DNA from 4 places in the Alkalihalophilus lindianensis genome. Region 3 is predicted to be linked to each of the others. Evidence: riboswitches for the same ligand, from Rfam matches in the RefSeq annotation. Region 3 holds a riboswitch; each other region holds the start of a gene.
The links. A riboswitch is a leader RNA that binds a small molecule or an ion and turns the genes downstream of it on or off. The one in region 3 is predicted to bind cobalamin.

Region 1: another riboswitch for cobalamin. It lies ahead of RYX56_RS15125 (ribonucleoside-diphosphate reductase subunit alpha); the one in region 3 lies ahead of metE (5-methyltetrahydropteroyltriglutamate--homocysteine S-methyltransferase).
Region 2: another riboswitch for cobalamin. It lies ahead of RYX56_RS12630 ((2Fe-2S) ferredoxin domain-containing protein); the one in region 3 lies ahead of metE (5-methyltetrahydropteroyltriglutamate--homocysteine S-methyltransferase).
Region 4: another riboswitch for cobalamin. It lies ahead of RYX56_RS03295 (ABC transporter substrate-binding protein); the one in region 3 lies ahead of metE (5-methyltetrahydropteroyltriglutamate--homocysteine S-methyltransferase).

Annotation. Positions count from the first base shown of each region.
Region 1 covers NZ_JAWJBA010000005.1:32,697-34,896, reverse strand. Annotated here, with positions in the region: gene RYX56_RS15125 (ribonucleoside-diphosphate reductase subunit alpha) at 1-1,102, opposite strand, end outside; cobalamin riboswitch at 1,289-1,484, opposite strand; gene RYX56_RS15120 (YbjQ family protein) at 1,616-1,933, opposite strand; gene RYX56_RS15115 (hypothetical protein) at 1,914-2,108, opposite strand; gene RYX56_RS15110 (alpha/beta hydrolase family protein) at 2,113-2,200, opposite strand, start outside.
Region 2 covers NZ_JAWJBA010000004.1:12,731-14,930, forward strand. Annotated here, with positions in the region: gene RYX56_RS12625 (cysteine hydrolase family protein) at 1-526, opposite strand, end outside; cobalamin riboswitch at 668-858, shown strand; cobalamin riboswitch at 973-1,156, shown strand; gene RYX56_RS12630 ((2Fe-2S) ferredoxin domain-containing protein) at 1,273-1,662, shown strand; gene cobJ (precorrin-3B C(17)-methyltransferase) at 1,782-2,200, shown strand, end outside.
Region 3 covers NZ_JAWJBA010000003.1:214,194-216,393, reverse strand. Annotated here, with positions in the region: gene RYX56_RS11145 (PstS family phosphate ABC transporter substrate-binding protein) at 1-391, opposite strand, end outside; cobalamin riboswitch at 676-886, shown strand; gene metE (5-methyltetrahydropteroyltriglutamate--homocysteine S-methyltransferase) at 1,043-2,200, shown strand, end outside.
Region 4 covers NZ_JAWJBA010000001.1:588,172-590,371, reverse strand. Annotated here, with positions in the region: gene RYX56_RS03300 (FecCD family ABC transporter permease) at 1-258, opposite strand, end outside; gene RYX56_RS03295 (ABC transporter substrate-binding protein) at 221-1,225, opposite strand; cobalamin riboswitch at 1,421-1,603, opposite strand; gene RYX56_RS03290 (hypothetical protein) at 1,811-2,011, shown strand; gene RYX56_RS03285 (spore coat protein) at 2,026-2,200, shown strand, end outside.

The DNA.
Region 1 (2,200 bases), on a different contig from region 3:
AATTCGCTAAGCATTCAGCATACTTTTGTCGAAACTCCCCTTCGCCTCTTGCTTCATCATAGAAATCTTCCAAAGAATATCCCATCTTAATTCGAACCTCATGAGGGTCAAACAAAGACCAATTCTCTCGCTTCTCAACTGCTTCCATAAATACATCAGGAATCGTAACAGCTGTAAATAAGTCATGTGTTCGTTGACGTTCATCACCGTTATTTAACTTGGCATCTAAAAAAGCAAATATGTCCTTGTGCCAAACATCTAAGTACACAGCAATTGCCCCTTGACGTTGCCCTAACTGATCGACACTCACCGCAACATTGTTAAGCTGCTTCATCCAAGGAATGACTCCAGACGAGACATTCTTAAATCCTCTAATCGACGAGCCTTTTGCCCGGATCTTACCGAGATATATTCCAAGTCCACCACCATTTTTACTTACGGTTGCGGCATCTGTACAACTATCAAAAATAGAGCGAAGGTCATCATCGACTGTATCAATAAAACAACTCGAGAGCTGACCACCTACTTTACCAGCATTACAAAGTGTCGGTGTGGCAACTGTCATATATAAGTTAGACAACGCCCAATAGGCTTCTTTTACTAAATCAAGCCGCTTATCTTGCGGTTCTTCTACCATCAACATCATCGCAATGACCAACATACGCTCCTGTGGCAATTCGATAATTTGATCTTCAAAGTTCTTAGCTAAATAACGATCGGCTAATGTTTTAATCCCAATATATGTGAATTTTTCATCACGAGTTGGTTCTATCACAAGAGCTAGTAGATTTAGTTCCTCACTAGTATAGGAGTCCAGACGTTTGTCATAGATACCATTTTCTATTTGCTGTTTGAAATAGGCAGGGAAGCTTAATGGAAGAGAATCAACTTCCTCTCCTCGCCCTTTGGCAATATGCTCTTTCAAATCATTGATATAGCAAAATGACGCTACAAACGTCCAATCCGGTTGATCAACGGAGAGTTCATTTAATGCTGATAATGCGCGTTGCTGCCATGTTAATGTAGATGTTTCCTCTAACCACTCCTCTGTTACTAGATTCGGAAAACGTTGCTGTAATTGTGTATCTTGCTTGTTCATCATCTTTAATTCTTTCATTTCTCTCACTCCTCATCTCGATAACAAATAAAAAAACGCCCTACCCCTCAATTTGAGAGATAGGACGTAAAACGGCTTCGTTGGTCGTTGCAAACTAAACGAGCAGTAGACAGTCACTTAAAATAGCGCTTGTCTAGTCGCTGCCGTCTCACTTCTCATCCCCCGAAGATAGCTGACTAAGAAATGGTGGCAGGTCTCCTGACTTGTGCTTCACCTTACTTTGAGCCTTCCCGTATAAGCACCTATTAAGCACTCTTATACAGTGGTTGCCTCATTTCATCCACACTTACAGTTGCGGGGACAGTTCTGGATTCTCACCAGATTCCCTATTAAGCTGCTAAGCAGCACCAACATTTCGTAATACAATATATAGTTGAATAAAACTTCCAATGCTACGATATATTGAAATCGTACCGGAAATATAGCTGAGATGCAAGACTTTTCTTTCAATCAAATTTTTAAAAGCCCTGTTGCATATTAGCATCAAGGCTTTCATTCTTATTCCTTAATTTTAACGGCCGTACCATAAGCAATGATCTCTGCTGCAGACCCCATAACCGTCGATGATTGGAGACGCATTCCGACAATTGCATTTGCTCCTTTTTTCGTCGCCTCCTCTACCATGCGATGGATCGCAAGCTTTCTGGCTTCATCCATCATCTCGTTGTACCCTTTAATTTCACCACCGACAATTCCTTTAAGCCCCGCTGTAATATCACGGCCTATATGCTTCGTCTGAATCGTTCCCCCTTTTACGTAGCCAATCACTTCGATAATCTCAGATCCCGCAATTGAATCAGTAGTCACTATTTTCATAATCAATTTCCTCCTCTTTCTCCTTTTTTCGTTCCAGCATAAAAACGATTAACACTGCTAGAAAACTAGCTACATTTCCTCCAACCGCTAGTAGAGCCCATGTGATATTAATAAAAACAAAAAGAATGGTCAGCAGTTGAAAAAGGACAGCTAGACTGATAAGAACGAATTTCAAGCGCCTATACATAGTTCTTTAACCAATCTCTCATCGTCTTTGTTAGCTCTTTTGAGAGGGGCTTTGTTCCAGTCTTTTTATATGCCTTTTTA
Region 2 (2,200 bases), on a different contig from region 3:
CTGTTGTTTTCACTGTTGCATAGATGCCATTTAATGCGGCCATAAATGCGTAATGAACATGATCAGCGGGAATGATTTTATCTTCAATTTGTAATGTTGTGTTTGCACAAGCATCTTCAATCACTTGGCATGTATATCCTTGTTCAACTGCTGCACGTACTGTTGCATCAATACACATATGAGACATCATACCGCAAACGATTAATTCTTTAACCCCTTGCTCTTGTAGTTTTTCATTTAAGTTTGTATTGAAGAAGCTATTCGGCATATGTTTTTCAATGACTGTCTCGCCTTCTATTGGGCGTACTGACTCATGAATTTCGACACCTTCTGTATTTGGATGGAAAAAAGGAACGACTTCACCTTCTGTGATATGCTGTACATGAAAGACTGGTGCGCCTGTTTCTCTGAAGTGTGAAAGCAGTTTAGCCGTATTTTGTGCTGCTTGCTCAGGGTTTGTTAAAGCCATCTTTCCATTTGGGAAATAGTCATTTTGAATATCAATCACTAATATAGCTGTTGTCATTTTCTTCACCTCTTAAAATTTTATATAGTATAAGAATATACAAGTTTCAAAGTAAAAAAGAAAAATAATAATAAATTTTTAACTTTTTAAAAAAACAGATGAATTAAAATAATGGTTGCCATATATAATAAATCATAGTTTAATAGACAGTATATTAAAAGTGCCCAAGATATTGTTTTGGGATAATAGGGAAATCAGTTAAAGTCTGATGCAGCCCCCGCTACTGTAAGTGTTGATGAAAATGTCAAACCACTGGAGTATTCTACTCTAGGAAGGGACATGAGTAAGATTTAGACACAAGCCAGGAAACCTGCTTTTAATATTGTATCCAATCTTCGGAGGGAGGATGTGGGATGATCATATTAGAGTTCTTGTAAGTAGAACTCTACTTTGGACATGCCTACCTACCTTAACTTCGAAAATGAAGCTAAGGTTTTTTTATTTTCTATCACAAGTTAAAACAAGGTGCATAATTTTTCGTTATGCTTAAAAGGGAAGCACGGTGTAAATCCGTCACGGTCCCGCCACTGTAAGGGGAAGTTTCATTGTATGAAGGTCACTGGTAATTCGGGAAGACACAATGAAATGATGAACCCAAGTCAGGAAACCTGCCTTGATTTTTTTTCTTCAATACCTACGGGTCATAGGTAGAGAAGTGTAATAGATGCTGCTTATTATAAGTATGGCGTTTAATGCACCTCTACCTAGGGGTGTATTTTTATTTTTTTGAAATTAGGAGTGAGGATATGACTACTTGGAATTTGAATGGTACAAAAAAGCATGTATTGATTTGTAATGGCTCAAGTTGTATGCGAAAAGAAGGTGAAGAAATTACGTTAGCGATACGAGATGAGATTAAAATTAGGGAACTAGATCAACAAATTCATACATCGAGAACTAGGTGTAATGGACGTTGTAAAGATGCATGTGTGGTTGTTGTCTACCCTGAAGGAAACTGGTATTCAGTTACTTCAAGTGAAGTAGGGAGGTCTCTTATAAAGAGTCATCAAGATTCAACAGTTAACTTGAAAGATTCTCTAATTTACAGCTTTGATAATGATGAAATGAAAGCAATCAACACAGATAAATGTATTAAGGGTATATCTAAAGTTGAATTGGAAGGAGCAAAGAGTTAGATGAAACGGCTTACATTTGATGATTAAATACGGATGTTTAGCTTGTTGGATATAAGGAGGGATGTAAAGTGCTAGGTAAATTACTGGTTATTGGATTCGGGCCTGGTAGTTTTGATCATATGACAAATAGGGCACTAACTGCAATTCAAGAGAGTCACTGCATCATTGGATATAAAACATATGTCGATCTCATTAAAGGGTTATTAACAGATCAAGAGATTATTAGCACAGGAATGTCAGAAGAAGTAAGTCGTGCCCAAGCAGCTGTTCGCCTTGCTGAAGAAGGAAAAACAGTAGCGGTTATTTCTAGTGGAGATGCTGGGGTCTACGGGATGGCTGGACTCGTCTATGAGGTGCTAATTGAAAAAGGATGGTCAGAAGCAACTGGTGTGAGTGTAGAAGTAATACCAGGAGTTTCTGCGAGTAACTCTTGTGCCTCTTTATTAGGTGCCCCGATTATGCACGATGCATGTACGATAAGTTTAAGTGATCACCTTACTCCATGGACACTCATTGAAAAAAGAATTGATGCGGCAGC
Region 3 (2,200 bases):
TAAATTCTTGAACCTCAATGCCATTAGCTTCTGCTTCTTCTAATTCCTCATCTTTAATTTCACGTGATGCATCATTGAAATCAGTACCATTTGGAACTAAAAATTTACCAAAACCAGCACTTGTACCAGAACGACTTACTTCAACTGATACATTTGGTTGTTCACGAATCATGTATTCTTCAGCAACGACTGACATTAATGGATAAACTGTACCTGACCCATCAACTACTACGCTGCCGTCTAGTTCCTCTGATGCTTCCGCTGCATTGTCTCCTGTTGCATCCTCTGAACCAGTGTTATCTGTTTGTGCTGGTTCGTCAGATCCTCCACCACATGCTGCAACAATTACCATAAGTACTGCCATTACTAAGAGCATTAAAAACTTCTTCACTGAATTGTCCTCCCTTTTCTGTAGGAAAAATAGTAGCGTAAGTGGTTCTCCCTCTCACAATTGCTAGTATAGATGGGCAATATTAAGTAGGTATGATTGCTGTGTAAAGGTTTTGTAAACCACTGTTAAAAAGGTATAGTTTCTAGCGTAAACGGGTACATGATTAAACTCTTTAGTGAAGTAATTCATAGTTTCACTTATGTAGAATAGTCTCCAACAAAATTCTTGCTTAATAAAAAAAAGTGAGTTAGGATATAGTCTAAGTATTTTATCTATTTTAAATTTTATAAGTTCATGCAAAAGGTGGTTTGGATTAAATGTCCAAGCCTTAAAAGGGAAGTTCGGTTAAAAGCCGACACGGTCGCGCCACTGTAAGAGTGAGCTACTTATGATATACCACTATTCAATATTGTTATGAAGCACAATATCGAACGGGAAGGAATTAAGTTAGCAATGAACTCGAGTCAGGAGACCTGCCTTTTGTACGCACTAGTACCTACGCGTTTATTAGGGAGGAGTGATCGATATGTTTTGGCCATTGATTTATGATAATCCGGGTTAATCCTGTACATGTGATCTCTCTTTCTTTTAGGAAAGAGATTTTTTTCGTTTTAGTACATACACACTATTAATCTTCGGAGGGAATTAAACATGAATATTATACAGTCAAACGTGGGATATCCACGAATTGGAAAGAACAGAGAATGGAAGCGTCTATTAGAAAAGTATTGGTCAAAAAAGATAACAAGAGTTACGTTTGAATTAGAGATGAAAAAATTAAGAATCGAGTATCTAAAAACCCAAAAAGCACTAGGAGTTGAGCTGATACCAATTGGTGATTTTAGTTATTATGATCATGTGCTTGATACTGCGGTTATGTTTGGTCTTATTCCTAAACGGTTTCAATCAATGGAAGCAGCCTCGCTGGAGCAATATTTCGCCATTGCCAGAGGAACAGATCAACATGTCGCTTCTGAAATGACCAAGTGGTTCAATACCAACTATCACTATCTTGTACCTGAATTAAAAGAGGTAACGCCTACCTTGACTCATAACCGATTACTTACATTATTTAATGAAGCAAAATATGAGCTTAATATTGTCGGAAAACCCGTTATTGTAGGGCCTATCACCCTTCTCTCATTATCAAAAGGCTATCAAACCGAGGACTTCAAGGAGATTATTCCGCAACTCATCCCCCTTTATATCAAGGTTTTCAAAGAACTTGAGCAAGCTGGAGCAGAATGGATTCAAGTTGATGAACCGATTCTCGCTCAAAATGTTAATCAAGAAATGATCGAATTATTTAAAGAAGTGTATGCTAATTTTAATGATGCGTTACCGGAATTAAACCTCCTTCTTCAAACGTATTTTGGATCAATTGATCATTATAAAGAAATTACACAATTACCCGTTGCAGGAATTGGACTTGATTTTGTTCATGACAATGGAGAGAACTTGAAACAGTTGAGGACGTTTGGTTTTCCTCAAGATAAATTCTTGGCTTGCGGAGTCATTGATGGTCGTTCTATATGGAAGAGTAACCTCTTAGATAAATACGAACATGTAAAAGAGCTCTCTTCGCATACTCAAAACCTGATCATTCAACCTTCATGCTCCTTGCTACATGTACCTGTTACGACCGCTGGTGAAAAAAACCTTGACCAGGAGTTTGTCGATGCTCTGGCCTTTGCTAATGAGAAATTAGAGGAAGTAGCCTTACTAGGAAATGTAATTAGAAATCGAGAAAAGCAGGAGGAGTTAAAAAAGTATAGTTATTCAATTATTGAATTTCATAAAAATACAAAT
Region 4 (2,200 bases), on a different contig from region 3:
TGCCCCTACCATCATCGCAAGTAAGGTGCGAGGTAGTCTTATTTCCATTACGATGTTGATATGCATCGGGTCTAATTCTACACTTAAGGGAATATGTAAACCTTCTGTTAAGACAATTAAAATAACCGTAGAGAAGGGAAGCTCTACGCTTCCCTTTCCAATACTTATAATTAAAGCGAATGCACAAAAAAGTATAACTGAGGTATAAGCAATAACGTGATTATTCGCCAAATACCTCTGGATAAATGACTGACGCAAGTTCTTCTACTCCTTTTACAAGACGTGGGCCAGATCTCGTTACTTCATCTGATTGAACATCATAAATACGATCATTTACTACTGCTGTAACATCTTGCCAAGCTGCTCGATCCTTAATTTTCTCATCAGCATTTTCGACATAATAACCGTATGTTGTGATGATTACCTCAGGATCTAATGACACAACTTCCTCTTCTGTAAATTGTGGCCAGCCCTCTTCTGAGTTAGCTATGTTATTAGCATTGATCATTGAAAGCATTTCATCGATAAAGGTATTGCTTCCTGCTGTGTACAATTCATCAGAAACTTCTACCCATACGCTGACTTTTTCTTCTTCATTAATCTCAGAAGCCTTTTCTTCCACACCAGCAAAGCGTTCCTTCATTTCTTCTACTGTGTGTTCTGCTTGCTCGTCGGCACCAGATGCTTCTCCGATAAGAGTAATTGCCTCGTACACAGCATCAATGGAAGTCGCATCATTAATAACTACAACCGGAATACCAGCGGAACGAATTTGTTCTAATCCTTCTTCAGAACTATGGGCACTTGACTCATGTGATAAAACAAGGTCAGGCTGCAAAGATAACACTCGTTCTACATCAAATGTCATATCCCCAACACTCTCAACCTCAAGAACTTCCTCAGGGTAGTTATCCCAATCTGTTCTTCCTACTACATTGTCACCTTGATCAAGTGAATAAAGAGTTTCTGTAATGCTTGGAATCAATGAAATCATTCTCTCTGGCTTTTCATCAATTGTCACTTCATCCCCTAAAGCATCGGTTACGGTACGTGGAAAATCATCGGTTGCTGTACCATCGGCGCTGTCTTCATTTTCTTCCTCCGTTGTTGCTTCACCCTGTTCAATATTTGGTTCTACTTCCTCCGTACTTTCACTTTCTCCACATGCTGTGATGATTAATGCCATCATCATAGCTGCTAGTAACACATTCCACTTCTTAAACATACGACACTCTCCCAAATATATAATAGTACTTATTTTCTCTTTAGCTACTGTGTGGAACAAAAAAGTTCAGGAATCGATCAATACAAAAAAGCACTCCAAAACGAGGAGTGCTTACATAATAAAAGTAGTACTAAACTTACTCTAATATAATAATTACCTGAGTATGTTAGACCGCTTCCCCTTTTCCTCGAAGGTTTCACAACAAACGCCTAGGCAGGTCTCCTGACTCATGCTTTGCAATTGTTTCTCCTTCCCATCAAAGTGACAGTGGCGTAGTGAAACAATCTAGCATTTACAGTGGCGGGACCGTGTTGGAATTACACCAACTTCCCTATTATCACTCCCGATTATTGAGTGACCTAGATGTGCGCTATATGAGATTGTTAATAAGTATCTTTATTATACATGAATCCATACTATTCGACAGTATTTTTCGAGAATTTTTAGGGAATTGAAAAACCTTATAGACCTTATTACAACTTATTTTTATACCAGTTATATCTCGTTTTTTATCATCATGTTTTAATTTTTTAGAGTGTGGTATTCAATATAATACATTCTCAAAAAATACAGGAGGTACTGACCGTGAAAAATACAAACTATGCAACTCATGAGATCTTGGAAGTTCACGAGATCCTCACCATTAAATCTGCAAGCTCAGCTAAATCTTCTATGATGCAAGGGCTCGCCTCGGATAACAAGTTAAAAGAATTACTTGATAAGGATGCTAAAACATCTCAAAAAGCAATCGAAGAATTAAGCACTATTTTAAAGGAAGTAAAATAAGGGAGGCGTTAACTATGGCTAGTATTTTAGATAAAATTAATAATAAAGAATTAATAAACGATGAAGTAATTGCTACAGACCTCTTAGTAACTTCAAAAGCAGCTGTTAGAAGTTATGCTGTAGCAATTACTGAGACAGCTAGTCCAAAAGTTCATAAAATCTTAAAAAAGCAGTTAGATGAAGCTATTG